DNA from 3 places in the Paenibacillus macerans genome. Region 3 is predicted to be linked to each of the others. Evidence: riboswitches for the same ligand, from Rfam matches in the RefSeq annotation. Region 3 holds a riboswitch; each other region holds the start of a gene.

Region 1 (10,853 bases), 1.5 Mb from region 3:
CGATTTAAATGAGGAGCGGCTGCACGAGTTGGCGCGAACTGCCGATTCCCCGAACTTGTTTACGTATAAGGTGAATGTACGCCATTATGACGAAGCGGCCGCGCTGTTTGCGGCTTTGGATAGAGAGCATGGCGACGCCGACGGGTTAGTGAACAATGCGGGAATTTACCTTGGAAAAAGCATCCTGGATTATAAGGAAGAGGAAATCGACAGCGTGCTTGATGTGAATATCAAAGGCGCCGTGTATTTTTCGCAATTTTTCGGAAAACGGATGCTTGAGCAGCGTAAGCAAGGGGTTATCGTCAACATGTCCTCCGTCTCCGGCCTGGAAGGAAGCTCAGACGCCGTTTATGGACTTTCGAAAGCGGCCCTTTTGGGGCTTACCAAAAGCTGTGCCATGAATTTTGCGCCTTATGTCCGCGTCAACGCGGTCGCGCCTACCATGGTGGACACGGCGATGATGGAGCGTATTCCGGAATGGCGGAAGCGGGAGTATGTCAGCCATCAATTGGTAAACCAGCCGTTGACGGCGGAGGACGTGGCCCATACCGTGATCTTTTTGTTGTCCGAAAAAGCAAGGCATTATACCGGAGCGACGTTTGATATAAACAGCGGCTGTTATTTAAGATAAACCTGAAGACAATGGGGGGAGATTGGAAAATGTCCGGAGAGCAACTTCATAAAGAGCAGCCGCAAGACAGGACCAGAGCTGATCTGCAAGCCGACTGCGAGCATTGCTTTGGCCTGTGCTGTGTGGCGCTGCCTTATGCGGCGTCGGTCGATTTTGCGGCCGATAAAGCTGCGGGAGAGCCCTGCTCCAATCTGCGGGACGATTTCCGCTGCGGCGTCCATGACAGCCTGCGGCAGCGGGGTTATCGGGGCTGCACGGTTTACGACTGCTTTGGGGCGGGGCAGAAAATATCGCAGGTAACTTTCGGCGGAATCAGCTGGCGGGAAGCCCCGGAGTCCGCGGCGCTGATGTATGAACTGTTTCCGGTGATGTGGCAGCTTCACGAGCTGCTTTGGTATTTGGACGAAGCGTTGGCGCTGGAGCCGGCCGGTCCGCTTCAAGAGCGGCTCCGCATGGCTTATGACGATACGGAACGGCTCACCCGTTTGAGCCCGGCCGAACTCCAACAGGCGGATGCGGCGGCGCAGCGCGCGAAAGTGAATGCGCTGCTGCTGGAGATCAGCGAGCAGGTACGGAGCGCCGCGCTTCGCGGGCTTAAGAATACGGCGGGCCGCCGCCGCAAAACCTACGGGCGCGGCGCGGACCTGATCGGCGCCAAGCTCAAAGGGGCGGATTTGCGGGGAGCGAACCTGAGAGGGGCCTATCTGATCGCCGCCGATCTCAGGGATGCCAACCTTAGCATGGCCGATCTGATCGGAGCGGATTTGCGCGATGCCGATCTGCGCGGCGCTGACCTGTCGAGTTGCCTTTTTTTGACCCAAATGCAGCTGAATGCGGCAAAAGGCGACGGGCGCACCAAGCTGCCGCCGAAATTTGTCCGTCCGGCCCATTGGAACGGAGCGAGCGCATGAGCGATTACCTGGACCGGATCGAAAGCGTAAAGGCGTTTATGTTGCAACATTTAAGCGAAAAGCTGAGCCTGGAGCAATTGGCCGAGGTATCCCATTTCTCCAAATATCACTTTTCGCGGGTGTTTGCGGCGGTGACGGGGGCGACGCCCATGGCATATATGAACCGTCTGCGGTTAAACCAAGCGTTGGCTTACTTGCTGGAAACCGATAAAACAGTGCTGGAAATTTCCGCGTTATGCGGGTTTGAATCGGCCTCGAATTTCAACGCCGCGTTCAAGAGGCATTTTGCCAAAACGCCAAGTGAAGTTCGCCGTGCGCGGCAAAAGGACCGCAATTTTTCATTATCTTCCCGCAATAACCAGGAAGCTGAACCCGCTGCCTCCCTGTATGATTCAAATAGGAATCGTAATTTTTTGAGGAGGGTTTGGCAAATGAACGTAACGATGAAGGAATTGCCCGCTTTTGAGGTGGCTTATGTAAGGCATGTAGGGAGCTATTTGGAGACGTATAAGGCTTGGGCGAAGCTGGGCGAGTGGGCGGGCCAAAACGGGCTGTTTCCGCCGGAGCAAGCTTTTATCGGAATTTCACTGGACGATCCGGCCGCCACGGAAGAATTCGCTTGCCGTTACGATGCCTGCGTAACCGTGCCGGACACGCTGAACCGGGAAGACGCTCCGCCCGAATTAGAGTTCAGGACGCTGCCGGGGGGACTTTATGCGATGTTTTATTTTTACGATACGCTGGATAAATTTGCGATATTGTTTCAAAGTATTTTTGGCGGATGGCTGCCGAATAGCGAATACGACCCGGACGATAGGCATTGTCTGGAGTTCAGCATGAACAATCCCGCGGACGATCCCGAGGGCAAGGCAAAGGTCGAACTGTACGTTCCGGTAAAGAGGAGGACTAGCTTTTGAAGTATACGCACATCTTGTTTGACGCGGATGAAACGCTGCTCGATTTCTCGCAGGCGGAAGCATTTGCGTTAAGCGAAGCGTTAAAGCATGAGGGGATAACCTGCACGGACGAAGTGGCTCAGGCGTATAAGTCGATTAATAAACAGCTTTGGACCGAATACGAACAGGGGGAAATCGGCCAGGACAAGCTTAGAACGGAGCGGTTTGAACGTCTGTTCCGCGAGCTGGACCTTGCCGTTGGCTGCGGAGTCGGCCCGTTTAGCGGACTGTATACGCAGTTCTTGGGGAAAGCTTCTTTTTTGGTGGAAGGCGCGGCTTCGGTCTGCCGGGATTTGATCGATTCGGGCCTTCGGTTGGCGATCATCACGAACGGCATCAAAGAAGTGCAAATGAGCCGGATTCAAGGCTCGGAGCTGACCGGCTGCTTTGAAGCGATTGTCGTCTCCGAGGAAACGGGCTACCATAAGCCGGAGCGGGGCATTTTTGATTATGCGTTTGACAAACTGCGGCTTACGGACAAGACCCGGGTGTTGATAGTCGGCGATTCGTTAAGCTCGGATATCCGTGGCGGAGTGGATTACGGGATCGATACCTGCTGGTTTAATCCGCGGCAGTTGCCGAATGCTTCCGGCGTCCGGCCAACCTATGAGATACAGCGCCTGGGGCAGATTCGCGGGCTTGTTGCTGGGGCGTAAGGCAGTCGGGGCAACGCAAATATGAATGCTTAACGGCCGGTCTGTCCGCTTTCTGCGGGCAGGCCGTTTGTTTTTTTGGGAGGGTAGCTCCTCTTGATGGGTTCAAATGCAAAAGTGCATCTTGTTTTCGAAATTTACGCCTATTTGAACCGGTGAGATACAAAAGCCGCAGAGGTCTTCCGCCATGAATCCGAATGTGCTAAAGACACATACCGCTTTGGGGTAGAGTGTTCGGCCTGCAATAGTGCATTCGAAACGCTCCAAGCGTCCGTCATCTAGGAGGGGAAGATCTGCATTTTATCGGATGGAAACAAAGAACGATTTCAATTGAGTCCGGCATTTTATGAGAAAGAATTAACGGTAGTTGGATCGAGTGACGGTTGGGATTATGCCAAACACTCCGCATGTTTTTTTGGACAAATTAAAAATACGCCTTTCGTAAATCGAATATTCGAACTTCAAATTACCAAGGATGAACTAATCCAGTGTTTCGATTCGCTAAGCTAAAATAAAATAAATCCGTTAAAGGTTTTGGTAACATATTAAAATTAACAGTACCGAAGAGCGCTTCGAAGCTTGCCCAGGCTTTGGTTTAACCTTTGCGCCATTCCTCGGCATATCTTCGGACGTGCCTCGGCATATCTTCGCTATACGTGCATGGGCTCCCGTTGCTATGGTGGCGTAATTAAGCGGCAGTCGCGGACTTTGTTTCTCGTCCGGGGCTGCCGCTGTTCGAGTATATAAGGGGCTTGTAAAGCTGCCTTTTGGGGCGAACTCGATTAACTGTTTAACAGCCGCAAGTGCAAAAGTACATTTGGTATTTCTTCAAAATCCGTTTTTGGGCGCTTGAAATGCAAAAGTGCAGTTGAAAAGAGGGTTTAAGGAAAAATATGGTTGTATTATTGAGAATGAACTGCACTTTTGCATTTGGGGTGTCGCACATTGATCTCCGCTACCCGCAGGCGCAGTTCAGCACCGGCTTCCGGGCGGCCCCGGTTTCGTCCAGGCGCGTTACCGGCGTAGTGTACGGGGCGTTCAGCAGGAGACCTGGGTTCGTCTCCGCTTCCTTGGCGATGGCGATCATACAATCGATAAACCCGTCGAGCGTTTCCTTGCTTTCGGTTTCCGTCGGCTCGATCATGATGCATTCCTCGACGTTCAGCGGGAAATAGATGGTCGGCGGGTGGTAGCCGAAATCCAGCAGCCGCTTGGCGACGTCGAGCGTGCGGATGCCGTATTGGACCAGCCCGCTGCCGGACATGACGAATTCGTGTTTGCACGATTGATCCGAGTAAGGGATCTCGTAATAAGGAGCCAGACGCTTCATCATGTAATTGGCGTTCAGCACGGCGTTTTCCGAAACCTGGCGGAGTCCCTCCGGGCCCAGGCTGCGGATATAGGCGTAAGCGCGGACGAGAATGCCGAAATTGCCGTAATACGCTTTGACCCGGCCGATGGAGGCTGAGCCTTGTGTACCCGGCAAGCCGCCTTCGGGGGCTGGGCTGGGCGAGCCAATGGAGGCAGTAGAAGTCGGGGAGACGCACGGGCCGTCGGAACCAACTGAGCCAGCCGAGCCAGGCGAACCAATTGAACCAACCGAGCCAGCTGAGCCAGCCGAAACGGACGGCTTTCCCGTGCCTACCGTCGAGGCGAAGCCTGCCGCCCCCTCCGGTCGCCGGCCGCGGATGGCGTAACGGCCGGATTCGTCCATGACGACGGTCGGCTCGGGCAGAAACGGTGCGAGCCGCTTTTTGACGCCGACCGGACCTGCGCCGGGACCGCCGCCGCCATGCGGCGTGCTCATCGTTTTGTGCAGGTTGAGGTGGACGACGTCAAAGCCCATGTCGCCGGGCCGCGTAATCCCCATAATAGCGTTCGAATTGGCGCCGTCATAATACAGCAGGCCGCCGGCCGCATGGACGATTTCGGCGATCTGCACGATTTGCTGCTCGAACAGGCCAAGCGTGTTCGGGTTGGTGAGCATAAGGGCGGCGGTATCTTCGCCGACGGCCGCCCGCAGCGCGTCCAGATCGACCATGCCGCGCTGGTTCGAAGGGACGGTCACCGTCTCAAAGCCGGCGACCGCAGCGCTGGCCGGATTGGTGCCGTGCGAGGAATCCGGCACGATCACTTTCGTCCGCTTCTCGCCGCGGCTTTCGTGATAGGCGCGGATCATCATCAGGCCCGTCCATTCCCCATGCGCCCCGGCGGCCGGCTGCAGGGTGACCTCGTCCATACCGGTAATCCCGGCCAAATCCCGCTGCAGCCGGTACATCAGCTCCAGCGCGCCCTGCAGGCTTTCCTCCGGCTGATATGGATGAATTTTGGCGAAGCCGGGATAACGGGCCACATCCTCGTTGATTTTCGGGTTGTATTTCATCGTGCAGGAGCCAAGCGGATAAAACCCGTTATCAACGCCGAAATTGCGGCGGGACAAGGCGGTATAATGGCGCACGACATCGACCTCGTACACTTCCGGGAACGAAAGCCCCTCGCGGCGCAGCATTTCCGGCGGCACCAGTTCCTCCTTCGGGACGGCGGGGACGTCGCATTCCGGCAGGGAATAACCGATCCTTCCGGGCCGGCTGCGTTCGAAAATAAGCAATTCCTCCGGCTTGGTTTCATTTATTTCGCGCATATCGATTCCTCCATTACGCTGACGAATTGGTCGATTTCCGCTTTGCTGCGTTTTTCGGTCACAGCGATCAGCACATGTCCGGCGAGTTCGGGGTAGCTGCGCCCCAGATCAAATCCGCCGATAAATCCGGCCTCGAGCAGCTTTTGCTGCAGCTGCTGCGGATCGGCGCCTTCCGGCAGCCGGATGACGAATTCATTAAAAACCGGGGCCGGAAAGGGGAGGCCTACACCCGGGATGGAAGCCAGGCGCGTTTTGGCGTAATGCGCTTTTTGCAGGTTCAGCTCCGCGACCTCGGCCATGCCTTGTTTGCCCATGAGCGACATATACACAGACGCGGCGAGGGCGAGCAGCGCCTGGTTGGAGCAAATGTTGGAGGTCGCTTTTTCGCGGCGGATATGCTGCTCCCTAGCTTGCAGGGTCAGCACGAACCCGCGCTTGCCGTTACGGTCGGTCGTCTGCCCGACGATCCGCCCGGGCATCCGGCGCATGTAGCTGTCCGCCACGGCGAAAAATCCGCAGGTCGGGCCGCCAAAGGAAGACGCGATGCCCAGCGGCTGCGCGTCGCCGACGACGATATCCGCGCCCAGCTTGCCCGGCGCTTCCAGCAGGCCCAGCGACAGCGGGTTGCAGCTGACGATCAAGAGGCCTCCGCGCGCATGAATCAGCTCGCCGATGGCGCGGATATCTTCGAGGGAACCGAAGAAATTCGGGTTTTGCACCAGCACGGCGGCGGTGTCTTCCGTGATGGCCGTCTCCAGCGCCTTACGGTCGGTAACGCCCGCATCCCAGCCGACCTCCGCGATTTCCAGATTCAGGCCGCGCGCGTAAGTCGCCAGCACCTCGCGGGCTTCGGGGTGAACGGTCCGGGCCACGACCAGCCGCTTGCGCCGGGTGGCGGCCGCGGCCAGCGAGCCGGCTTCAGCAAGTGCCGTCGCTCCGTCGTACATGCTGGCGTTGGCCACCTTGAGGCCGGTCAGCTCGCAGATGTAGGACTGGAACTCAAAGATCGCCTGCAGTTCGCCCTGGCTGATCTCCGGCTGGTACGGCGTATATGCGGTGTAAAATTCGGAGCGGGAAACGACATGTTGGATGACGGAAGGAATATGATGATCGTAAATGCCCGCGCCGAGGAAGCTGGCGTAACGGTCGGTGTCGGCATTGCGCGCGGCGAGCGCGGACATGTGCCGGGTTAAGGCGTATTCGTCGAGCCGCGGGGAAACCGGCAGCGCGCCTTTAAAACGGATCTCCTCGGGTATATCCTGAAACAGCGCTTCGAGCGAAGGGACGCCGATCGCTTCCAGCATTTCGGACCGGTCCTGTTCGGTCAGCGGCAAATAACGGTGTTTTATCATAAGTTTCTCGTACTCCTTTCACGGCTTGGCGGATGCGTTTCGGCGATAAAACGGCAGGGGGACGACTTTGGCTTTCAGCCGTTTGCCGCGGATTTCAACCTCGAGCACGGTGCCGGCCGCCGCGTGGGCGCCGGCGATCAGCGCCAGGCCGAGGTTTTTTTTGAGCGTCGGCGATTGCGTGCCCGTAGTTACTTCGCCGATGGGGTCCTCGGTGCCCGGCGCAAACACCGGATAATGCGCGCGCGGAATGCCCCGGTCGATCATCTCCAGACCGGCCAGCCGCCGCGGTACGCCTTCTTCATGCTGCCTGAGCAGCGCCTCCCGCCCGATAAACGGGCCGGAGTCCCACTTCACGAACCGGCCGAGGCCGGCTTCCAGCGGCGAAATGCTCGGCGACAGCTCCTGCCCGTAGAGGGGAAGGCCGGCTTCAAAGCGCAGCGTATCCCGGGCGCCGAGCCCCGCCGGCACGAGTCCGCGAGGCTCGGCGGCCCGCATCAGCGCGTCCCAAAGGACCGGGGCGTCTTCCGCGGCAACGTAAAGCTCGTACCCGTCCTCGCCGGTATAGCCGGTGCGCGAGAGCAGCGTTTTAATGCCGCAGACTCGGGCCGCGGGTTTAAACGTGAAGGGGCGTAAAACGCTGGGATCATACCCTTCGCACAGGGGAGAGAGGATGGAGGCGGCCAGCGGTCCCTGCAGCGCCAGCAGCGCCGTGGCCGCGGAAACGTTGCGCAGACTGACGCCTTCGGCGGGCAGATGCCGGCACAGCCATTCCCAATCCTTGGCGATGTTCGCGGCGTTGACGACAAGCATGTATTTGCCTTCGTCCCGTTTATACACCAGCAGATCATCGACGACGCCCCCGTCCGGATAACAGAGCAGGGTGTATTGGGCTTTTCCCGGCCCCAGCAGGCTCACGTCGTTCGTCGTCATCCGCTGCAAAAAACTTTCCGCTCCGGGACCCTCGGCGTAAAACTCGCCCATATGCGATACGTCGAACAAGCCGGCCCGCTCGCGCACGGCCTCGTGCTCCTTCTGAATGCCGCTGAACTGCACCGGCAGCTCCCAGCCGCCGAAATCGATGCAGCGCACGCCTTCATACCGGGAGTAACAAGAGTATAGCGGCGTTCGTTGCAATAGGGGTTCTACGGGTTCGGACATTTCATCACCTCGTTTGGCCGCGGTGGGCCGTATTTTACCTGCACACATCATGAAAAAATAAAAAGACAGGCCAAGAAATTCCGACCGGCAAACGAATCGGATATTCCCGGGCTCTGTCCTTTGTACCTGAGAGTTACCCTGCGGCAAAACACCGGTCATCTTGCGCTCCGGCATTTTTGAAAAAGCAGGTTTCCCCTTGGGTGATCCGCCTTCTGTCGATAAAGACGAATTCTCTCCAGAGACGCGTCCGGCAGAGGTCCTTTTGCCTGAGAGATTCACCGCTTCCGCAACGGCTTGCTCCTTCGGCGTTACAATTGCCTGGAATTGTAATCTCTCCCTCTGCCTTCAACCGCTGATTACATCTACATTAATACTCAAAACCGCGAAATATGTCAATAAACTTATCATGAAAATATAAAAAATATTTTATTTTTGTATTATGCAACGCTTTCATTTTTTGAATCTATAAATTATGTTAGTAATATTGACACTACAGCTAGGTTTGGAATAATCTGAACGAGAAAGATCCGGAAGAGGAGGAATACGCATGTCTGCCAATATTAGGGAAAATCTGTGGTATAGCGATGAACATGAATGGGTGCTGGATTTGGGGGACGGAACGGTAAAAATCGGCATTTCCGACGTGGCTCAGCATCGCTTGGGCGATATTGTATTTGTGGAGCTGCCGGACCTTGGAACGGAAGTGGAAGCGCAGGACGGCATCGGCACGATCGAATCGGTCAAAACGGTGGCGGATTTGTTTACGCCGGTCAGCGGAACGGTGCTGGAGATCAACGCGGAGCTGGAAGCGGCGCCCGAGCTGGTGAACGAGGAACCTTACGACGGGGGATGGATGGTGCGGATTCAGCTTCGGGAAGACCCCGCCGCCGCTTTTTCCAAGTTGATGGATGCCAAAGCTTATGCGGAGTTTCTTGAAAGATAAAGGGCCTGTTACAGCGTAAAATAATCTCGCGGCAGCGAGGAGGGCGCGGCTTGCTTGCCGCATGGTGTCTTAGCGCTTCGCTGGCCGGGAGTTTGTTTAATGCGTCATTTACGTTTGTTTGCGCGGAAGCAGGAGGGAGCGGTACAACGCTTCGAACATAAATTCGAAGGCCTCCAGACGGGATACGGCATCAAACGCGGTGGAGCCCCAGGCGTAGATGCCGTGGCCCCGCAGCAACAAGCCGGGAACCCGGGTGTCGAGCGCGGCGGGAATCCGCCTTTCCATTTCGGCGATGTCGGCGTAATTCGGTACGACCGGGATGCGTACAGCGGCGTCCTCCTCCCAGATGCCCAGCGCTTTGATCAGCTCGTTGCCCTGCAATTGAACGAATCCTTCGTCGCCGAAATATTCGCTGAGCACATTGTTAAACACGGTGTGCACGTGGAGAATCGCGCCGCAGCCGGTCATCCGGTAGATCTTCGCGTGGACCGGCGCATCGTCGCCGGGCGTCAGCTTCGTAGCTTCGCTTGGCGTTCCGGCGGCGTCCACAAACAGGAACTCCTCGGCCGGAAGGTTCGTCCGGCCTTTCATGCCCGATGTTACCGCAAAATGATAATTGCCCGGCGCGAAGCTTCCGACCCGGACGGACAAGCTGCCGCTCATGGCCGGAAGCCAGCCGCGGGCGGCAAGCTGCTCCTTGACGCCGCGCAGTTTGCTGAGCGCAGCTTGCTTTTCCTCCAACGGAATGTCCGAAAAATTCATCCAGGCCGTCCTCCTTCGTGCTTCATTCAGAATCTTGGCTTACAGAAGCGACTTTCGAACCGCCTCGCCCATTTCCAAAGACCGCTCGGCGGCGCGGTGCACCGCGGCTTTCACGTTCGGCCGGAACCCGCCCGCTTCGAGCACCTCCAGCGCCGCCTGGGTCGAGCCGTTCGGCGAGGTGATGTCGGCCCGGAGCTTGGCCGGATTTTCGCCGGTTTCCGCCATCATCAAGGCGGCCCCAAGCACCGTTTGCACCGTCAGCCCGCGCGCTTGCTCGGGGGTTAGCCCGCCTTCCACGCCCGCTTCGATCATCGCTTCCATCATGTAATAAATATATGCGGGGCCGCTCCCGGAAACACCGGTCAGGATTTCCATCCGTTCCTCCGGAATCACGCTCACCATGCCGACCGCTTGAAACATGGACAAGACCTGCGCTTTTTGCTCCTCCGACATTTCGGCGGAGAAGGAGATCCCGGTGGCGCCGCAGCCGATGGAGCAGGACGTGTTCGGCATCGTCCGGGCGACCGGGATGTTGCCGCCGAGCAGCGCCTGGATCGTCGCAATCGACAGACCGGCGATCAGGGAAACGATCATTTGCCCTTCGCGCAGCATCGGGCCGAGTTCGCTAAGCGCCTCCCCGGCATCCTTCGGCTTCATCGCCAGGACGATGATCGAAGCTTCCCGGAGATGCTGCCGTTTGGCGGCTTCCTCGTTTGCGGCCGAGACGCGGTAAGTCTGCGACAAATAGGCCAGCCGTTCCTGGCTCGAGCGGTTCAGCATGGCGATTTGCTCCGCGGCGGCGACGCCTTTATGGATCAGTCCGCGCACGATCGCTTCGGCCATCGA
Region 2 (10,853 bases), on a different contig from region 3:
TAACAAGGTTGGATTCAGTAAGCTGAACTCCGGTTATTGGGAAGACCATTACGTTACTGCTCGCCGAGTAAGATAAGAAAAGGCCGGCTTTTGCGTAACCAATACAGTTACGAAAGGAACTGCCGCAGCAGTTCCTTTCGTATTTGCCGAAGCGGCCCTTAAGCTGGGCGCATCATTTGTAACGGTATTTTTTCGGAGAAATCTCACATCGGACCTTGTTCTGTCGTTCATTATTTCAGCAATGTTTTTAAAAGCTTTATTTCTTCTTTATACAAATCGACTGTCTTCCCCTCCGTCACTTTCCAATCACTGCTCAAAAGTGCAAGGATTTCTTTGAGCTTTTCAATGGCTTTGTCATACTTCCCTTGAATTTTGTAGATATAGGAAATTGCTTCCAATGAATCTGTATATTTGGGATTGGGCTGCAGTTCGTAACCTTTGGAATAATACTTAACGGCTTCATCGTATCTGCATAGCTTCGCCATACAGTCTCCTCTGGAGGACCATGCCTGCCAATCATGAGGATACAGTTCGGTCATCTGCTCCCAGAGAACGAATGCCTGAGAAAGGTTGCCTTCTTCTTTGCATATCAGGCCCCCATATAATTGATATAAATAACCTGGATGGGTTTCGTTTAATTTTTCCAGAATTCCCCTGGCTTCAGCGCATCTGCCATCTGCAAGCAAGTAGTTCATAAGCCATACATAAGCCGGCCAGTAATCCGGATGATTTGTCACAAAATCTATATAATACTCTATGAGTTTACGATGGTTGGAGAGGTTCCAGTCAAAAATAACTCCATTCTCCGCATCCCGTAAAGCGTTGTGATTTCTTTTGTTATCTGGAGCTAATATTAAAACATCCTTGGCGTAACGAGAAGCCAATTCACGATGCTCCTGTGAACGATGAATGTGCAGCTCGGCCAGCAATGTGAGGCATCGGGGCTTTTTTGCGTCATCATTAAGTTTTTCCTTAAGAAATTGTTCAGCATAGGTGAAATCATCTTTTGATATAAAATGTTCATGTCCAATCATGTTTTCAATCCGTTCAAAGTGGATATCATCGGTTAATGCAAACAGTTCATCGATGGTAACCCCTAAAATCGCAGATAACCTGGGAAGCAATTGGATATCGGGCATGGTTACATTGTTTTCCCACTTGGATACGGCTTGGGACGACATATTCAGTTTTGCCGCAAGTTCTTCCTGAGTCATTCCTTTTTGTAAACGGAGTGCTTTGATTTTTTTGCCTATTTCAATATTCATTGAGAACCTCCCGTTTTTACTATTTCGACTAGTCAATTGCATTGTAACTGTTTGTTAAATATGCTCTCAATGACCGCCCGGTTAAATGGATGAACCTATCCGTTACGTTTACCGTTACAGACAGCCCGGGGAAACACTGCCGTAATCAAACCTGGGCGAATGGGAATTATCTCGTTGACAAATTTTTTCACTGCGAGTAATATTGAAAAATATTTAAATGGGTTGTTACAATAAAAAAATTAAATAGTTGGCAAGCTATGACGGCTATGGATCGTACTATAGCAGGAGCAGCTTCTGGAGAGACCGCGGGACTCCGCGGCGCCGAAGGGTTCACAATCTCAGGCAAAAGGACAGAAGAGTACTGAATATCTATTTGTTATTTCGAAAATAATTAATAACAAGTCTATTTAGTTATTCTTATGACCAGGAGATTGGAGCGCATCCAGTCTCTTTTTTTATTGGGTTTAATCCATTGTTCAACTTTTCACGTTAAGGAGGAGTTTGGTTTGGCACAACAAGAATTAAAGAGGGATTTAGAAAATCGGCATGTTCAACTGATTGCCATTGGCGGCACCATTGGTACGGGATTGTTTCTCGGATCGGGCAAAGCCATTCAACTGGCGGGTCCGTCCATTATCTTTGCTTATTTCATCGTGGGGATCGCCATATTTTTTGTGATGAGGGCGCTGGGAGAACTCCTGTTGTCCAAAGCCGGATATCAATCTTTTACGGACATTGCCGAAGACTATCTTGGACCGCGGGCCGCGTTTGTAACCGGATGGACCTATTGGTTTTGCTGGATTATGACGGCTATGGCCGATGTGATCGCGGTTGGGGTGTATGTACAATATTGGTTTGATATCCCGCAATGGGTGCCTGAAATTATCTGCTTAGTTGTTTTATTAGGACTTAATCTGTTAACCGTAAAAAATTTTGGCGAATTGGAGTTTTGGTTTGCCCTAATTAAGGTAGTGACGATTCTCGCTTTAATTGCCATTGGGGTCGTCTTGCTGGTGATTGGATTTAAAACGGATGCGGGAATGGTTACGGTCAAAAATATTTGGGGACATGGCGGCATATTTCCAAACGGAGTTCCCGGGTTCTTGCTTTCCTTCCAAATGGTTGTGTTTGCCTTTGTTGGTGTGGAGTTGGTGGGGGTATCGGCCGCGGAAACATCCAACCCGGAAAAAAATATCCCTTCGGCGATTAATAAAATTCCGCTTAGAATTTTATTTTTCTACGTCGGCGCCATTATTGCCCTATTGTGCATCAATCCCTGGACGGAGCTAAGCCCGTCAGAAAGCCCTTTTGTTAAAACGTTTAGTTTAGTCGGGATTCCGATTGCCGCGGGAATTATTAACTTTGTCGTATTAACTTCAGCCGCTTCCGCTTGTAATAGCGGGATGTTTTCAACAAGCCGAATTTTATATAATTTAAGCAAGAATAAACAGGCTTCATCCCATTTTGCCAAGCTGAATAAAAACCATGTGCCCAGAAACGGGTTGTTGATCTCCACGCTTGTCTTGTCCGGGGGAGCTCTATTGAGCAAGCTTATTCCGGAGCAAGCGTTTGGCGTCGTCACCACCATTAGCGCCATTTGTTTTATTTGGGTCTGGGGTGTGGTTCTTGTTTGTCACATCAAGTATAAAAAGACACAGCCAGAGCTGCAGGCAAAATCGAAATTTAAAGCTCCGTTTACCCCCTTTGTTAATTATGCAGTTCTCACGTTGTTTGCTATAATTCTTATAATTATGCTGGTTGCCAAAGAGACACGCATGGCCTTATTATTGACGCCGCTGTGGTTTATTCTGCTGTTTGCTTTGTATTATTCGAATAGAAGAAAAGCGGGTAAATCATCATAAACAGTGTCATCATAAGAATTATTAATCATTGGGGAGAACAACATGAAGACGATCACGGTGCAAAGTCTTGCGAATATGTTTCATATGGAAGTGCTTGCCGGGGCGGGCCGTATGGACCGTGTGATTACCCGTCCGCGGGCGCACAGACCCGGGCTGGAGTTTGTGGGGTATTTTGATTTTTTTCCGATGGAACGGGTGCAAGTGCTTGGCCGTAAGGAAGTTAACTATCTATTGACATTATCCATTGAGGAACGCAAACTGCATATCGGCAACATCGTCAAATATCATCCGCCCTGCTTCATTGTGACGTCAGGACAGCAGGAGATCCCGTATCTGACCCTGTTCTGCGATCAGGAGGGGATTCCGCTGCTAAGGACGGAGGAGACGACAACGGAGTTTATCGCCAAGCTGGACAGCTATCTGGTCAAAGCGCTTGCCCCGGAGATATCGATCCATGGGGTATGCGTGAATGTATCGGGGATTGGCGTCCTGCTCCGCGGCAAATCCGGGATCGGCAAAAGCGAAACCGCCCACACGCTCATCAGAAGGGGCCACCGGTTCGTTGCGGACGATATTGTGGTGCTGAAGAAGTTAGGGCCAACGACTTTGCTCGGAACGCATAATGAAACCACACGCGAATTCCTCGCGCTGCGCAGCATCGGCCTGATTAATGTCGTACGCCAATACGGGCGCAGGGCTTTTCAGGACGAGACACGCATTGTACTCGACATTGAATTAGCGCCATGGAGGGAAGACTCTCTGAATAACGAGCTGGAACTGGAACCTCAATTCACGGAATATCTTGGCGTCAAGATCCCGCATATCGAGGTCCAGCTCCAGCCGGGACGGGATGTGGCCGGTCTGATTGAGGCGGCGGCCAACAATTGGTATCTCAAGCAGCTCGGCTATAGTGCCGCCGAAGAGTTCATGCAGCGGATCGAAAACAAAATGCAGTAGGCGCGGTTGGATTACAATCACTCATACATGATACCGCCCTTTGGGCACTACCAATGGAGAGCCGGAAATGGGATCTTGTATCACCGTGCAATCGAGCCCGTAAATGTCTTTCACCAATGTGGTTGTAATCACCTGAGACGGCTCGCCCTCCGCCACAAGCTTTCCTTGCTGAAGCGCAAAAATATGGTCCGCGTAACGTGCGGATAAGTTGATATCGTGAAGAACCATGACAATCGTAGTTCCGTGTTTTCGGTTAAGGTCCGTGAGCAGGTCAAGAATTTCGACTTGATAGGTGATATCCAAAAAGGTTGTCGGTTCATCGAGAAATAAAATGTCGGTTTGTTGCGCCAGAGCCATGGCAATCCAGACGCGCTGCCGTTGACCGCCGGAAAGCTCGTCAATATTGTGATTCGCAAACTCCGTTATGTCCATAATTCGCATCGCTTCGGCAACGGCCTCATAATCTTTTTTAGTCCATCCGCCGAACAACGATTGGTGCGGAAACCTTCCCCGTCCAACCAAATCCGCTACCGAAATGCCTTCCGGAACAATAGGGGATTGCGGCAGCAGCCCGACCACGCGAGCCAGCTGTTTTGGCGGCATTTTGCCGATGGGTTTTCCGTCAATCGTGATTTTGCCGGACTTAGGCTTTATCAGCCTTGCCAGTGTTTTCAGCAGCGTGGACTTTCCGCAGCCGTTGGCTCCAATAATAACGCTTATTTTATGACTGGGGATAACAAGGTCTACACCTTGGATAATCGTTTTATGATCATAGCCGGCCACGAGCTGTTCGGCTTGAAATAGATGCGTTGGTTTCATTATAACTCGCCCTTTCGATTCATTCGGATGAGCAGGAAGATCAGATACGGCGCTCCGAGTATTCCGGTCATGATGCCCACAGGGAATCTGTACTCGAAAGCAAATTGTCCGATTAAATCTGCCGCCAACACCAAATTTACGCCAACAAGACCAGCCGGGATTATGTTCGAGAAGCCGGCTCCGGCCAGTCTTTTCGCGATCGGCCCCGAAAGGAAGGAGACAAAAGCGATTGGCCCGGTGGTAGCGGTAGCCAGAGCAATCATGCACACAGAACTCAAAATAAGCGCTATTCTTGTCTTGTCCGTGTTCACTCCAAGCGAAGTGGCCGATTGTTCTCCAAGTTCCAATAGACTTAGATGTTTTCCCAGGACGATAGCGATAGGCGTAAAGATCAATACCGTTAGGACAAGAGGCGGAAGTTCGTGCATTTGCGAGCCATTCAGACTGCCGCTAAGCCATCTGATCGCTGCGGGAATATCTTGTTGAGCGCCAACCAGCAGCAGGTAGGAAATCAGGGCGTCAAGCATGGCCTGTATGCCGATTCCGACGAGGATCAAGCGCCCGACCGAAAATGACTTCCCCCTGGACAATAAATAAATGATGATAACCGTAACAAGACCGGCAATCACCGAAGCAACGGAAACAACCGCCCGGTTTGAATGAAGTAAGGTGATGCAAAAAACAGCCGCCGCGCTTGAGCCGGAGGTAATCCCGATGACATTCGGGTTCGCAAGGGGGTTGCGCAGCATAGTCTGGAAGATGCAGCCGGCTGCACCAAAAGCAAATCCGGCGAAAAGACCTGCCAGCATTCTCGGTAGACGTATCGTATTCACCGCAAAAGACACGCCTTTAAGCTGCTCGCCCGAAAGCGCCCGGATGACATCTTGAACCGGATAAATGGTGTTTCCCAGTAACAGCATAGCGCAGCAAAGCACGCATGCAAGTACTGCAAGGAAGCCGGTGATCAGTATCCACCGGCGGCGTCTTTGACGCCGGCCCGCCATAATAAATTCAATAGATTCATTTTTCATAGTGAACGCACTTTCGATCTCATCGCTAATATGATTAGGATTGGAGCTCCTATAAACGCAGTAACCACACCGACTTCAAGTTCTCCCGGGCTGCCGATGAGCCTGCCGCACACATCCGCTAATGTCAAAATGATGGCTCCCGCAATAGCTGACACGGGGATTACCAAACGCAGATCGGGCCCAAGCATGAGACGGATGACGTGAGTGGCCAATAGCCCGATAAAACCGATCGGGCCTGCGAGGGCCGTAGTTGCCCCACATAGAACAACACCTGCAAAAGCCGCGACAAACCGCAGTAGTCCTGTTCGAACGCCGAGTCCGGTCGCGGCATCATCCCCCAATGCCAGCGCATTTAGCGCCGGTGCAGTCATTACGGCGATCAGTATGCCAACGATCATAAACGGGGTGAATGTGGCTATAGCGCTCCAGGTTGCCGAGCCGACGCTGCCCACTTGCCAGAACCGGAATTGATCCATGACATAAGAGCGCGGAATCATGATGGCGGTGACCAGAGAAGAAAGCGCGGCGCTTGTGGCGGCTCCGGCCAAAACAAGCTTAATGGGCGTGGCGCCGCCACGCCCCATAGAGCCGATTCCAAATACGAACACCGCAGTGATCGCGGCTCCGGCTAAAGCTAGCCATATATATTGATTTGCGGTGCTTATATTCAAAAATGCAATTCCGCAAACCACAAACAAGGACGCGCCTGTGTTCACTCCCAGTATACTCGGGTCCGCAATTGGGTTGCGCGTGACCGATTGCATAAGCGCTCCAGAGACTCCGAGCGCCGCACCGCAAAACAAACTGAACACGGTTCGGGAAATTCTTTTGCGAACCACGTTAGCCCCGAAGGATTGGATATCTTGATGAAATAAACCGTTTATCAGTTCATTAAAACTAACCATACGAGAGCCTAAAACCAGAGATGCAACTACGCACGCGCCGAGCAAGACAATACAAATCACCAGAACCGTCATAAAGTGCTCCGGCATATGGAAGCTTTGCTGTTTATCTTTTGAAACCGAAGAACTATTCATTTATCTTGTCAATAGCTCCTCCTATTAATGCTAGATATTCATCAATGGTATAAGCTATCGAAAGCGGGTTAGGAGTTCCGGCAGCTACTAAAGGTGTATCGCTGTCGATAAATGCGACAGAACCTCTTTGGATCGCAGGAATTTTACCTAGTAGTGAATCGGCTTGGAGCGTCTTCAACAATTCGTCATTCCCATATCCAACGATGAGATCGGCATCGTAAAGGGCCTCGACATTCTCGGCGCTTAAATTCAAGGAGAAGCTAGTAGGGTCCGTAATCTGGTTCGTAACACTTTCAGGATAAACCATTCCCAGCTCATACAAGAAAGCGACGCGAGAGTCTACAGGAGTATAGATATGCAGTTGCGACAAATCTTCAGCCGAGAAGTTAACCCAAACCACTTTCTTGCCTTTCATCTGCGGATATTGACTTAGCTTTTCGTTAACCATATCCTCGGTGACCTTGATGAGTTGTTCCCCTTCCGCTTTCATGCCCATGCCTTCTGCATTCAGCAGGACTTGCTCTCGCCATGTGGTGGACCAAGGAGCGGTCGGATAGGCCACAACCGGAGCGATTTGACTAAGAAGATCGTAGTCCTCCTGAGTTATCCCGGAGTAAGCGGCAAGAATGACATCCGGGTCCGCATCGGAAATCGCCTCAAAATCAAGGCCGTCCGTATCCTGAAAAACGTTAGGATCGCTTGCGCCAAGTTCTTTGAGTTTTTCCGCTGTCCAAGGCAAAAGCCCGCTGCCATCCTGAACGCCGAAGTTCGCCGCCGAGAAGCCTACGGGAACAACTCCGAGAGCGAGAGCAACATCATGATTCGCCCATTGAACGGTAACTACCCGTTCAGGCTTGCTTTCAATGACAGTTTCACCGAAAGCGTGTTTGATCACGATCGGATATGCGGAATTCGTATCTGGCGAAGCGGGCGCTTCAGTTTTAGACGTTTCGGCCGAAGTTGGTGCGGATGTTGAACTTGATTGCTGGCTTGAGCAACCAACTAGCGAGAATATAAGCACAATCGAAACAAGTAATGTGCCTAATGAGGCATTTCGTTTTGCATTCATTGGCATACGGCATACCCTTTCCTATCAAGAACTGTATTTTTAAATAGCGCTTTTAATTGATAATGATTATCAAAGTCAATATACAGTCCCCTTGCCGGGTTGTCAATGAAAAATTTGTAAGAGCGTATTTCAAATTAAACCTGAGTTTATGTCCAGCAAAATTCTTCCGCGTCCATGTCTTGCTTTGCTTTTCTCCAGTGCTTTGTCAGCTTGGTTTAGCGGGAATATGGAATCGATCTTTGCTTTAATCGTACCATCGGCAATTAATTCCGCTATGGTCTGCAGATTCGCGTAGGTTGGGAATTTGGTGTTGAATTTAGCTGTAATGCCATGCTTTTGCGCGTTTTCTTGGGATGAATCCTGAGCCAAAGTGACGAGAATCCCCCCTTTCTTGAGAGCGGCCCAGGAACGATTCTCGGTATCGCCTCCCACGAAATCGACCAACACCGCCTGCCGCCGCATGAATTAGCACGGTTTGCCAGGCTGGAGTTCGCCTTCGGTGAACAGCGCCTTCCAGGCCGTTTCAGCTCCTGCCTTAGTCGTTGCCGCATCTTCAAAGGTAAGATTACCTGGCATCTTGACTAATTCTTGGGCTTTCGCAATGCCATATTCTGCATAGGCCCCTTTGACACTACCAAAAATCTGCGATCCCCTGGCTTAAACTCCGTTACATCTTGCCCCACCTCCTCGACAACTCCGGAAGCATAGAATCCCGGGATGTAGTCAAGTGGAATGACTGCAGCATACACGATGCGAACGAGCACTTCATCCGTTTGCGGCTGAGGGCATTCAACTTTTTCTATTTTTATCTCTCTTTCTTTATTAATGTGGTCGTCAACCTAAAATATAAAAGGTCTTTTTCCCAAATAAATATTTTGGTTGAACCTTACGCAACGTTATCTTTTATACTTAAGCTACCGGTAAACAAGTTAGCGCTAACGAAGGGGTTCCTATGAAACGACATTGGAAGGTCGGGGATCTTGCCAAACTGGCGGGACTCACCGTGCGAACTTTGCGATATTACGATCAAATCGGCTTGTTCTCACCATCCGGCCAGACGGAGTCCGGTCACAGGCTGTACAATGAATCCGATCTGTCGCGCCTGCAGCAGATTTTATCGCTTAAGGAATTGGGCTTGTCTCTGGAGGAGGTCAGGTCCGTCTTAAACGGCGGACAGATCAGCCCGCTGGAAATCGTCAACCTGCAAATGGCGCGAATCAAGGAGCAAATCAAACAGCAGCAAACGCTCCTTGACCAGCTTCAGCATGTATCCAAAGCGATGCAGGGGAAGGCGCCCTTAGCGGTTGAAGACTTCACGGAACTCTTGCGAGCGATGAAAAAGAGCCATGAGAAGCTGGTCGTCGAGCGCCGGGCAAGCTGGGAGCGCCGTCTGGATTTACTGGGCGATTTTCTTGCCGAAACAGAGGAACAATCGAAATCTAAGGAGGACTGACCGTGACCGAACGATTTGTCAAGCACGCCACCTTCGTCGTGGAGCGGACTTATGCCGCACCGCCTGCGAGGGTCTACCGGGCCTGGGCCGATCCGGCCGCCAAAGCAAAGTGGTTTTCAAAAGCCGATATTTTCGAATTCCGCGTCGGAGGACGCGAATACAGCAGCGGAGGTCCGCCGGAGGGGCCCGTCTTTACCTTTGATGCTTGCTACCAGGAGATTGTACCGGAGCAGCGCATCGTCTATAGCTACACTTTGGATTCGGGCGACGAGCGAATCTCCGTTTCGCTCACCACGGTCGAGCTTATCCCGATCGAGGGCGGGACGAAGCTGGTCTTCACCGAGCAAGGGGCCTTTTTCGATGGACACGATACGCCGGAAGTGCGTGAGCAGGGCACAAGTGAGATGCTTGATACCCTTGGCAACACGCTCGAACAGGAGGTATAACCATGACCGCTATCATTGGTGATAATGAAATTATCTCCTCACGCCAATTCCATTTGCCAAGTGAGCGGGTTTTTGAAGCGTGGACGAACCCCGATCAATTGGCACGTTGGTGGGGACCGAACGGTTTCACCAATACGTTCCATGAATTCGATTTACGCCCGGGCGGAGCGTGGCGTTATGTCATGCACGGGCCGGATGGCGTGGACTATCCCAACCATTGCGTTTTTGAGGAAATCGTGGTTTTGGAACGAATCGTACTCAGACATTTGTCCGGCCATGAATTTCTGGTAACGGCTGCTTTCGAGGACCTTGACGGCGGAACAAAGGTCGTTTTTCGCCAGCTATTTATGAAAACGGAGGAGTTCGAAGAAGCCAAGAGCTACTGCGCCGAGGGCAATGAACAAAACTTGGACCGGCTGGAAGCTTCGTTGGAGCAAACCAAGGGGCGTCCTTCGGAATAAAGGGCATTTGTTGTCTTCAAAATAGAGGCACTTTATGTGCTTATTGTCCGAATCCAGGTCTGTTCATCCCCATTAGCGGCATTTTTTGTACTTATATTCCTATGAAAGGCCCAGAACGTAGGCACTTTCTTGCGACGAGGGGGAATAGCGGCATAAATTGCCGCTATTTCTCTCAAACAAACGAAACCGCTGGATTAACGACATTTTTTGTCCTTATGTGTTGCGCTGGAGTTTCTGCCGCGGTTAACTGGCAATAAGAGCAAGTTTTCGTCTGGGATGGGCATAATGGAGTCATTGTGTGCTAAGGAAAAGAAGAAAGGAGCCGCATGACACGGAAATGGATCATCCCTTTGTAATTCTGCCTGAAGAACAAGCGCCAGCAGGTATTCAGCATTGTGTATGCTGCGAACTGTCCAAGCAGCGGAATCGCGTCGTCTGGGGGGAAGGAAATCC
Region 3 (10,853 bases):
AAGTTGCTGCAGATGTGTGTGGCGATTCCGGCGATCCCTTACCGTAAGCTGATCGCGCGCCAACCGAACCAGCCCCTTGCGGCTGAGGCCTGATCGGGACGCTGGAACGGAAGGGTTAGCTTAATGCGGATCAATTTGATTGATGTGGGTTAGCATGAAGAGTGCGAGCGTTGCTCCAGATGGAAGGGTTCAGGCTACAGCAAAATCACGGTCTTTTCGTTTCCCGCGCGTCTTGTCCTTAACCCCTGTCTTGATCTCCCGTCCGGTCTGTTTCACCTCCCCTAAACCTGGTTCCTTTTCCTAAGCCCGTCTAAATTATCTCAAACCTATCTGCTTCTCCACCAAATAATTTCTTCTCCCGAGCTTGCCTGTTTCTCTGCTACCTGATCAAAGGGGATAATCGTGCAAAGCGCCCGGGACAGTAAGTGTTGATCTGCCTCCCACCCCAAGAAAAGAATACTTTAATTCGTTTGGCAGTTGATTTAGGTCGGGCTGATGGCCTATAACAATGAAACACCACTTCTGTCTGATCGTAGAAGCTCGTCACTCTCGCTTTACCAAACGTTTCGCCCAACTCCCAAATCGCCTCTCCCCCAAAATAGACACAAAAAGTTCCGCTAATTTGGCGATACCGGTTGAAACGCGCAAAATAGCGGAACTTTTAGAACTAGACTAGAATTGTACTGTTAGGTTAGCGGCCACGGTCACTCCCGGCACCACGAGCGATGTTCGACAAGCAGTTGCTCGACCTGCATTTCGGTGATCGCGTGCTGACGTCGAGGAAATCCTTGCCGTCATGGCCGGCCGTATTTGTATCGATTTCCTCCCATCTCGACTGCTCCATACATATTCCTTTTGGAAAAATTAGTGCATCGTACATCCTACATTGGCGTTGTCGTCGTTTGGGCCGCCATTACCGGGGGCTGCGAGGATTCCGCGAACGCCGGAGCCGGCGGCGCCAGCACCTGGTCCGCATCGTGATCCGCAGTATGTCTGAACGATACAAATCGGGAATAAAGCAGCGATGCCAGCAATGTGATCAAACCGATCAAACCGGTCGCTATGCAATCCTTCAAAACTTGGGCGGTCGTCAGCCCCTTCAGCATCACCGCGCGCACCGCCTCGAGAAAATAGGTCAGCGGCAGGCCGTGGGCGATCACCTGCAGAAATTTGGGCATCGCCTCCATCGGCCAGGAATGTCCCGACAGCGAAAAAGAAGGAAGCGCGACCAGCATGGAAATTTGCAACGCCGTGATTTTGTTGGGAGCAATCAGGCTGAGCAAATAACCGACGGACGCCACGGCAAAAGAGAAGACTACGGCGATCAGCAAAATCGACCACGCCGACCCGCGGAACGACAGCTCATACACGGAGGTGAGAATCGCCATGACGACGAAGACGTTCAAAATACCGATAAGCCAATACGGAAACATTTTGACGAACATGATTTTCCACGGGCTTCTCTTCCACACGGCGAAGCGGCTCCAGGTCCGCTCTTCCTTTTCCCGGGCGACCGCCATCCCGACGGCCATAAACATGACCTGCTGCAGCGTCGTTCCAGCCATCCCGGTGACGAGGAAATCCACGTAATCATAGGTCGGGTTATAAAGTGTACGCGAGGTAAACGGGATGATCGATAAGGTCGCGCTCACCTGTTCATCCTTCATTCCTTGCTGCTGCAGCCTTTTGGTCGTCGTTCCGTAGCTGTACGTCGTGACCACTTCGTTGGCGCCCTTGACGACGGCGTTCGTGATCATCAGGTTGGTGCCGTCCACCGCGGCGACGATCGGCGTCGGCGTTCCCCGCTTCAGCTTGGCTTCCAGATCGGCCGGGATGATCACCCCGGCTCTGGCTTCGCCGTTATCGATCGCTTGCCGTAGTTCCCGGCTCGAATGGACTTCCCCGACGACTTTGATCGACTGATGCGCATCCAGCGCCTGGATGATTTGTTGGCTTAACTGGCTCTGATCTTCATCGTAAATGAGCGTGGGAATTTCCAAAACCGCCCGATGACTGTAAAGGGAGGCGAAAAAAAACGTATAAAAAATCGGCCCGATCAGCAGGATGACGAAGATCACCCGGTCCTTGAAAATATTTTTCCACTCTTCCGCCAGCATAGAGCCTATCGTAAGCCTATCGTTCACTGGGCTTCACCCGCTTTGTCCGCTTTGTCCGCTTTGTCCGCTTTGCCCGGCGATTCCTCAGTTCCCGCCTGCCCCCCGGAGGTTCCGCCGTCCTTGCCGTACCATTCCACGGTCATCCCGGTCGCGGCGGTGTCCGGCAAATCGATGAACTGAACTTTAATGCCGAAGGAGCGGATGTCCAGGTCCCCGGTATTCTGCGTCGCTTTTTGCGAAGCGAACGTCGCCGCCTGCGCTATCGTAACGACCTTGGCCTTCTGCATGCTGCCGTCGGCAACGAGTTTCACGTTTACGATATCGCCTTTTTTCAGGCCGGCCATCTCGGTTTCGGGCAAATAAAATTTCGCCGTCTTGACCGCTTCGGTCTGCTGAATCGTAAATACGGGGAACCCGGAACCTACGATTTCGCCGAGCTCCGCCGATTGGGACACGATTACCCCGTCTACGGGAGCGATCAGCTTGGTGTAGCCCAGATAGGTTTGGGCCTCCTTCAGCGCTGCGGCGGCTTGCTTCTTGCCGGACTCGGCCGTCCGCTGGGCCGCCTCGGCCTGCTCGATCATCGCCACGGCCGCGTCCACATCCTGGCGCTTGATTTCAATTTGCGCCTTGTTGGCCTCGGCCAGCGCCAAAGCCGCTTTCGCCTGCTCAAGCTGGGCTTCGGCAGCATCGATCTCCTCCTGCCGGGCGCCTTCTTTCGCCATGTTGTATTGCTCGACCGCGGCGTTGTAAGACGCTTCTGCCTGCGTATAGGACAAGTTCACTTTGTCAAAATCGGCTTGGCTGACTATCCCTTCGGCAAACAAGCCTGTGGTCCGCTGCAAATTGTCCTTGGCGATGTCGTAAGCTTTTTTGGCCGCTTCCATTTGGACTTTCGCCTGCTTCAGCTCCTGCGGGCGCGCTCCCGCTTTGAGCCCATTAACCTTGGCCTGGGCCGCCTGAACCACCGCCTGCGCCTGCGCGATCTGTTTGTCGATCGTTTCCGCCGTCAGGAAAACGGCACTTTCACCCTCCGCTTTTTTCGATTTCGCCGCATTTACGGAAGCTGCCGCTTGCCCGATCTGGCCTTCGGTCACGGCCACCGCCGCCTGGGCCTGGGATACCTTGGCTTTGACCTCATCGCTTTCGATCTGGGCCAGGATATCCCCCTTTTTCACCTCATCGCCTTCCTCCGCCAACAGCTCGACGATCCGTCCCCCGACTTTAAAGCTCGCGCTCGATTGATCAGCCTCGATAAACGCCGTCGGGCGATTCTCTTTTTCGCTGCCTGAGGTAATCTGGTTCGAGTTCAGGATCCAGATTCCGCCCGCAATGAGCAGAACGATCGCAACATAAATCAACAACCTGGGTATCAGTGCTCTTAACTTTTCCATCTTCCTCTACTCCTCCAAATATCATCTCACTTAAGTTTGAACTGTTAATGGTTCATGCGCGGCCGCTCGGCCGACAGGCCTCCCGCCAGAAAAATCCGCATGGATTCCTTGATTCGCTCCTTCTCCAGCGGCTCGTGGTTTTTGTTCCAATCCAACGTTAACGCTATGTACAGCTTCAGCATGACGAAAGAGATCACTTTCGGATCAAAAGCATGAATTTCACCGCGCTGTCCAGCCAGCGTAATTTGCCGCTCCAAATAATCCAGAATGGCGCTTTCGATTTTTTCCAAACCTTCCCGCGCCTGCTGGGTGCCGAAATTACGCACCTCCTGAAACAATTTGGCCAGCAGCTCATGCTCGCTTCTGAACTCCAGCAAGGCATCCATGCTTTGAAAGAGATTCTCGAAAAAAGGCTTATTCTCATCCACCTTTTGCGCCGTGAGCCGCTTCATCTCCGCAATGATGGAACGGAGAATTTCATCGAACAGCTCTTCTTTGTTGGAGAAAAATGTATATATAGTCCCCTTGGCTACATTGGCGATTTTGGCCACTTGATCCATCGTCGTCGCCTTATAGCCAAACAGCGAAAAACATTTCACGGCGGCTTCAATCACCATTTCCCGACGGTTGATTTGAGCCAATCCCCATAGCGCCTCCTTTCGCGAAAATGACTGATTGACCAAAATAAGAATATAGTCAATTGGTCGATTTTTACTTTACTCCTTCCACAGACGAATGGCAAGGTATTTTTTGCAAAAAACCTTTAAAAAATTTTCCCGTTCCGTGTTGCGCGATTTTTTTATTACTCGTTTTCGCTTTTTATTGATTAATATTTGGTGATTTTATCGTGTTACTACTTTTTTGCGAGAGATAGGGAATATTCTTAATGTGCCGCTATTTTGAAGGCTTGAAGATCAATTGTTGGCTGTAGCCGGCTGTTAGCGCCGACTCTGCCGGTGAACATCACGCTGCCGGACAATAAAGAGACTGAATAACGTTATTCAACTTGACAAAAACCAGGCCCCTGGCGGCGCCTGGTTTTTGTCATACGTTTAGCTGCGAAAGCGCCTCAAAGGCTAGTCTTCCCGTAACGAACATCTCAACCAAAAAAGTCCCGGCCCTATCGTACAAAGGGCGGGACTCTGCCTGCTCATTTTTTCCGGTTTCGCAGCTCTTTCATGATTTTGCGGCCGGTCGGCGTTTGGGCCAGGCCGCCCTGGGCCGTTTCCCGATGCCGGCTGGGCATCGCGGAGCCGACCTCCAGCATGACGTCGATGACTTCGTCGGACGGAATCGCGCTGCGCACGCCGGCAAGCGCCATATCCGCGGCCGCCAGCGCATTGACCGCCCCGAAGCCGTTGCGGACGATGCAGGGGATTTCAACCAGGCCGCCGACCGGATCGCAGATCAGGCCCAGCGTATTTTTCAGCGCCAGACCGACGGCGTGCACCGCCTGCTCCGGCGTTCCCCCGCGCAGCTCGACCATCGCGCCCGCCGCCATGCCGATCGCCGAGCCGATTTCCGCCTGGCATCCGCCTTCCGCGCCGGAGATAAACGAGTTGTTGGCGATGACGTACCCGATCGCCCCGGCGCAGAACAAACCTCGCACCAGATGCTCATCCTCCCAGCCAAAACGTTCCTGCGCACTGACGAACACCCCCGGGATGATGCCGCAGGATCCGGCCGTCGGGGTGGCCACGATCCGCCCCATCGAGGCGTTGACCTCGGAGACCGCCAAAGCGTAAGCCATGGCCTGACAGGCGATGTCCCCCGCGGCGGGCTCCCCGCTGCCGCGGTATTCGTTCACCCTTTTGGCATCGCCGCCCGTCAGCCCGCTCGTCGAGGTAATTTCCTCCGTCAATCCTCGGCGTACCGCTTCCTTCATAATTTGATAATACTCGGCCATCGCCGCCATGATTTCCGCTTCGCTCTGGCCGCTTTCCGCCGCCTGATCCTGCAGCATCACCTGCGAAATCGTCAGGACCTCCTTATCGCACAAAGCGACGAGCTCCCGCAAATTCCGAAAACGCATGTTTATCTACCCCTTCACTTTGATGTCAAACGCTTTACGTTAAATCGATGTAAGCCGTCCGGCTCACGTGCGGAAGCTTTTCGACCGCTTCGATGAGCGCGTCCGGAATCGCCCCATCCGCCTCGACGACGGTCAAGGCTTCTTCGGTCCTGCCCTTCCGGTCGGTTATGATATAGCCGATGTTCACGTCCGCCCGGCTGAACAGCGCCGTGATGCCGGCCAACATGCCCTGGCGGTCGGCATGCTCGATCACAAGCGTCGGCAGCTCGCCCGAACACTTGACCTCAAACCCGTTGATGCCCTGGATCGCAATGTTCCCGCCGCCGATCGACGCGCCCGTCACCTCGACCTTGCGGTTTTCGCCGGCCAGTGCGATTTTTACCGTATTGGGATGGGCCCCCGGCTGAACGCCGGTCGTAAAGTCAAGCTTTATCCCCGTTTCTTCCGCGATTTGCAGCGACTCCCGGATGCGCTCGTCATCCGTGCGATAATCCAATATCCCGCCGGCGACGGCCAGATCCGTGCCATGCCCCTGATACGTTTCCGCAAACGATCCGTAGAAGCAGATATGCGCTTCGGCGGGCGACTCCCCCAACAGCTGCCGCGCAAAACGCCCGATCCGTACCGCCCCCGCGGTATGGGAGCTGGACGGTCCGATCATCGCCGGACCAATTATCGAAAATACATTTTTAAACCGCATGGTCATCTTCCCCGTTCCCCATATCTTTGTTTTCACCATTTCGCAAAAATCTTACTTTCAGCTTTCCCTATTAGTGCGTGTTCAAAAAGGTCGGTTTTCAGCAGCGAAGCGAAGGCTTGGGCCAGGCTGAATTCAAGATTCGATGCCTATGTAGGAAAAATACCCGATGCCCTCCAAGCGCCAAAAAGGACAGAAAAAAGGCTTGCAGCCTTTTCTCTGTCCCCGTTACCTGAGAGTTTGATGCTTCCGTTGGCCGGAACCACGTACCCCTTGGGTGGCTTTCGCTCTCTCCAGAGTCGCGTCAGGCCATGGTCCTTGTACCTGAGAGATTCAAAGCCGCCCCGCATGGCCGGCTATTTGCTCCTTCGGTGCCGCCTCCAAAGCGGACTCTCCCATGACCCTCATTCGCGCGATATCATTTTGTAATTAATGTAAAACGAAAAGCACCATATGTCAATATAGCTAACATACAAATTCAACTAGATGCCAAATAATATAGTAAAATATTCCTATTTTTCTATGAGTATATGTATATTTTCATAAAATTCTACTTGTGCATTTTCATTTTCATAGATATACTATTTCAAAACAATCCAGTATTTACCTATTTTTATTTTTTATTGAAAATAACCTACTTTTCATATCGAATTTATAATTCAACCGGCCTCAACCCCATCGGCAGTTCAACGAAAGCTTGAATTTATCGCCGATACCTCACTGTTTTCCGCTTCACGTTTTGGTTATGTCCTAATCGGCTTGCCGTATAAACCGGGCCCGGCCGCCAAGCGTTTGCTCCCCGCTGCCCGAAGCGGCTCGCTTTTTCAACTCAACGGCAACTAGTGTTAATTTTTCTCCCATGAAAGGAGGTGATGCTTGGAATTACGATAAATGTCATGTCTTTTTTCGCAAGTCTCTCAGGTCGTCTCCGGTTTTAACTGACAGCCGGCAATTCTCCGTGCTGCCACAAGAGGATGTTCCGAAGGAACCATTAACCTAGAAGAGGGAGTGAAGAAGTTGATCCGATTCAAAAGATTCCGTAAAAATTTCTCACTCGGTATGTCGATCCTCCTTGTGCTTACTTTTGTTCCTGCGACCTATGCCGAAAACAACGGCGCGGCGGCCAAAACCAGTTTAAAATCCAACTCGCCGCACATCGCTGAAGCCAAGATCGATGCCAAACTGACGACGCAGTTCAAGCAGGACGATTACGTGACTTATCTCGTCAAATTAAAAGAACAGACCGATACGGCCTCCGTTTCCAAGCTGGCCCTGCACAAAGCCGCAATCGAAAAAGCGACGCCTTCGGCCGCCAAAATGTCGGCCCGGACTTCCGTCATCAGCGCACTGCGCGAAACGGCTTCACGCACCCAGTTCAGCCTGGATAACTATTTGAGGCAGGAGCAAAAGTCCGGAGAAGTTAAGGATTATAAAAGCTACTTTATCGTAAACGCCATGGCGGTGACAAGCACAAAAGAGGTGCTTGATCAAATCGCCCTGTTTCCGGAAGTAGAAAAGATTCTCCCCAACGAAGAACGGTTTCTGGATAAGGTGGAAATCGACAAGCAGGAGGCGGCGGCCGGTCAAGGGACATCCGTCAAGGATGCCGCGGCCGATAATGCCGGAGGGGCGGCCGTCAAGCCGAGCAGCGTCGAATGGAACATCGCCCAGGTCAACGCCCCTGAGGTTTGGGCCCAAGGCATTGACGGATCGGGAATCGTCGTCGCCAATCTCGACACCGGCGTGGAATACACCCATCCGGCTTTGCGCGCTAAATGGCGCGGGTTCGACGCGTCCGGAAACATCGTCGATCCCGAGCTGAACTGGTACGATCCGCACAGTCACGCCTCGCTGCCGGCGGATACCAACGGGCACGGCACCCACACGATGGGCACGATGGTCGGATCGGAGCCGGACGGCTCGAACCAGATCGGCGTAGCGCCCGGGGCAAAATGGATCGCGGTGCGCATTTTTAACCCGTCGACCACCGACGCCATCATCCTGGACGGCGGGCAATGGCTGCTCGCTCCGGTAGACGCGGAAGGCAACCTCCATCCCGAGCTCGCTCCCGACGTTGTCAACAACTCGTGGGGCGGCGGCTCTGGGCTGGATGAATGGTACCGTCCGGTCGTACAGGCCTGGCGGGACGCCCAGATCTTCCCTGAATTTTCAGCCGGGAACGTAGATGAAGACAATCCCGGAGGGCCCGGTTCCGTCGCCAATCCGGCCAACTATCCGGAGGCATTCGCCACAGGGGCGACGGACATCAACCGCAACCTGGCCGATTTCTCCCTGCTTGGCCCCTCGCCTTACGGCGAGATCAAGCCGGAGGTATCCGCGCCGGGCGTCAACATCCGCTCCTCCGTACCCGGAGGCGGTTATGAAGGCGGCTGGAACGGCACCTCGATGGCCGGCCCGCATACGACCGCGATCGCCGCGCTGCTGCTGCAGGCCAACCATTCGCTGACGGTCGACCAGCTCGAAGAAGTCCTCACCAGCACGGCGACGCCGCGCACGGACAGCCAGTTCCCGAACACGCCGAACAACGGATACGGCCATGGCATCGTCAACGCGCTGGACGCTGTCGGTTCCGTGCTCGAAGGGGTCGGAACGGTGTCCGGCCGGGTCGTCACCGCCGGCGACGATTTCGTAGAACCGGTGCTGGAGCATACTCCCCCTTCTTTAATATATGAAGGTTTCGACGTAACGTTAACCGCCCATGCGGCCGATAATGTCGCCGTGACTTCGGTTGAATTTTACGCCCGGGAGGCGGGAACCGAGCATTATTTATACCTGCCTGCGAAGCGCGTGTCGGGGACGAGCCAGGACGGCGTCTATGAAGCCACCGTCCCGTCCTTCTTGGTCGGAACCGCGGGGCTCGAATATTACATCAGGGTCAGCGATTACGGGGGCAACGGCTTTGATACCGCCCCGTATTCCGTGACCGTGTCGGCCGGGATTCAGCCCGGATACGAGCAGGATTTTGAGACCGGTGTGATCGGGTACGCCTCCGGCGGAACGGGAAACACATGGGCCTGGGGAGCGCCGGTCAGCGGCCCGGGCAGCGCCTATTCGGGGGAAAAAGTGTACGCCACGAACCTGAGCGGCACCTATTCCGCGAACGCCAACTCCTACCTGCTGGCGCCCCCGATCGATCTGACCGGAAGCCCGGAAGGGGCGCTGCTTTCTTTTAAACATTGGTACGATCTTGAAAACAACCGGGATTACGGCACGGTGTATATCGCTTCCGAGGAGAGCGATTACGCTTTCGCGCCGGCGGCCGAATTTACGGGAACGAGCGGCGGCTGGAAGACGCAGTATATCGACCTTCGCCCCTATGCCGGCCAGCAGGTTTATCTGCAATTCAATTTAACGTCCGACGGTTCGGTGCAAAAAGCCGGCTGGTATCTTGACGACCTGTCTCTGCAAGCTCCGGACGACGTGGCTCCGGCGGCTCCCGGCGGGCTTAGCGGTTCCGTCAATTTCGTCGGCAGCGCGGAGCTTTCCTGGTCCGCCCCGGCCGATGAAGACGTGAAGGAATACACCGTATATCGCTCCGTAACTTCGGGAACGGGCTACGAAGCGATCGCCACGACGGCGGAAACGGCTTATACAGACGCTTCCACCGCGACCGGCGCCACGTATTACTACGCCGTCGCCGCAATCGATTACAGCGGCAACGAAAGCGAAAAATCAAATGAAATCGCCCTGACGATCGAACGTCCGGTCAGCCTGTTCAGCGACGATTTTGACGGCGCCGACGACGGCGGCTGGACCCATAGCGGCACGCAGGACGAATGGGAACGCGGCACACCGTCCGCCCCCGGCCCGAGCAGCGCCGTATCTCCCCCGAACGTGTGGGGCACGGATCTCGACGATACCTACGCGAATGGAGCGGATTACTCGCTCGTGTCTCCGGCCATCGATCTGAGCGGGGTGGACAATGCCACGCTGGCCTTCGACCACTGGTTTGAAATCGAAAGCAACTATGATTTCGGATACGTGGAAGCTAGCTCCGACGGCGGTGCGACCTGGGCCCAGCTGGGCAGATTTTCGCACAGCACGAACGGCAAGCAGTGGAGCCCCGTATACTACAGCCTGGACGAGTATGCCGGCGGAGCGGCGAAAATCCGCTTCCGGCTGAAGACGGATAACAGTGTTGCCAAGGCGGGCTGGTATATCGACAACGTTCAGGTGCTCAGCGTAAATACGCCGGCAACGAAGGCTGCCCAAGACGTGGTTGACGAGATCACCCCGCAAAAATCCAAGGCCGACAAACCCGGTCCCGCCTACAAGCTGATCCGCACCACCAAAAGCGAATATAATGCCGCTGTCGGCAAAGCGCAGGGGAGCGGTGAAGTCGGCGTCAGCAGCCTGCCGGCCAGCGCAACCGTGACGGTGGTGGAAACGGGACGTTCCGTGAAAACGGACCCCGCGACCGGAAAATACAGCCTGACCCATGTGGCCGGCAACTATACGCTCAAGGCGGAAGCCTACGGCTATTATCCACAAACACTGCCGGTCTCGATTGAAGATCAGAAGAACGCGAAGGCTAACTTCAATTTGCAGGCGATCCCGAAAGGGCAAATCGCCGGCACGATTAGCGACGAACG

What was found. Region 3 has a riboswitch for glycine ahead of sdaAB (L-serine ammonia-lyase, iron-sulfur-dependent subunit beta). Riboswitches for the same ligand answer to the same signal wherever they lie in the genome.
Region 1: another riboswitch for glycine. It lies ahead of gcvT (glycine cleavage system aminomethyltransferase GcvT); the one in region 3 lies ahead of sdaAB (L-serine ammonia-lyase, iron-sulfur-dependent subunit beta).
Region 2: another riboswitch for glycine. It lies ahead of DYE26_RS24035 (amino acid permease); the one in region 3 lies ahead of sdaAB (L-serine ammonia-lyase, iron-sulfur-dependent subunit beta).

The regions. Positions count from the first base shown of each region.
Region 1 covers NZ_UGSI01000001.1:2,028,899-2,039,751, reverse strand. Annotated here, with positions in the region: gene DYE26_RS09285 (SDR family NAD(P)-dependent oxidoreductase) at 1-631, shown strand, start outside; gene DYE26_RS09280 (pentapeptide repeat-containing protein) at 661-1,542, shown strand; gene DYE26_RS09275 (AraC family transcriptional regulator) at 1,539-2,459, shown strand; gene DYE26_RS09270 (YjjG family noncanonical pyrimidine nucleotidase) at 2,456-3,154, shown strand; gene gcvPB (aminomethyl-transferring glycine dehydrogenase subunit GcvPB) at 4,107-5,792, opposite strand; gene gcvPA (aminomethyl-transferring glycine dehydrogenase subunit GcvPA) at 5,780-7,144, opposite strand; gene gcvT (glycine cleavage system aminomethyltransferase GcvT) at 7,163-8,302, opposite strand; glycine riboswitch at 8,414-8,543, opposite strand; glycine riboswitch at 8,547-8,651, opposite strand; gene gcvH (glycine cleavage system protein GcvH) at 8,850-9,245, shown strand; gene mtnB (methylthioribulose 1-phosphate dehydratase) at 9,354-10,007, opposite strand; gene proC (pyrroline-5-carboxylate reductase) at 10,047-10,853, opposite strand, start outside.
Region 2 covers NZ_UGSI01000002.1:201,102-211,954, forward strand. Annotated here, with positions in the region: gene DYE26_RS24025 (C40 family peptidase) at 1-76, shown strand, start outside; gene DYE26_RS24030 (helix-turn-helix domain-containing protein) at 231-1,265, opposite strand; glycine riboswitch at 1,550-1,629, shown strand; gene DYE26_RS24035 (amino acid permease) at 1,772-3,127, shown strand; gene hprK (HPr(Ser) kinase/phosphatase) at 3,170-4,084, shown strand; gene DYE26_RS24045 (ABC transporter ATP-binding protein) at 4,106-4,903, opposite strand; gene DYE26_RS24050 (FecCD family ABC transporter permease) at 4,903-5,934, opposite strand; gene DYE26_RS24055 (FecCD family ABC transporter permease) at 5,931-6,971, opposite strand; gene DYE26_RS24060 (iron-siderophore ABC transporter substrate-binding protein) at 6,964-8,040, opposite strand; gene DYE26_RS24065 (zinc-binding dehydrogenase) at 8,170-8,484, opposite strand; gene DYE26_RS34940 (alcohol dehydrogenase catalytic domain-containing protein) at 8,622-8,804, opposite strand; gene DYE26_RS24070 (MerR family transcriptional regulator) at 8,993-9,493, shown strand; gene DYE26_RS24075 (SRPBCC family protein) at 9,496-9,939, shown strand; gene DYE26_RS24080 (SRPBCC family protein) at 9,942-10,400, shown strand; gene DYE26_RS24085 (uracil-DNA glycosylase) at 10,738-10,853, shown strand, end outside.
Region 3 covers NZ_UGSI01000001.1:3,570,352-3,581,204, forward strand. Annotated here, with positions in the region: gene DYE26_RS16120 (transposase) at 1-93, shown strand, start outside; gene DYE26_RS16125 (ABC transporter permease) at 882-2,144, opposite strand; gene DYE26_RS16130 (HlyD family secretion protein) at 2,141-3,511, opposite strand; gene DYE26_RS16135 (TetR/AcrR family transcriptional regulator) at 3,556-4,152, opposite strand; gene sdaAA (L-serine ammonia-lyase, iron-sulfur-dependent, subunit alpha) at 4,662-5,543, opposite strand; gene sdaAB (L-serine ammonia-lyase, iron-sulfur-dependent subunit beta) at 5,578-6,243, opposite strand; glycine riboswitch at 6,543-6,648, opposite strand; gene DYE26_RS16150 (S8 family serine peptidase) at 7,258-10,853, shown strand, end outside.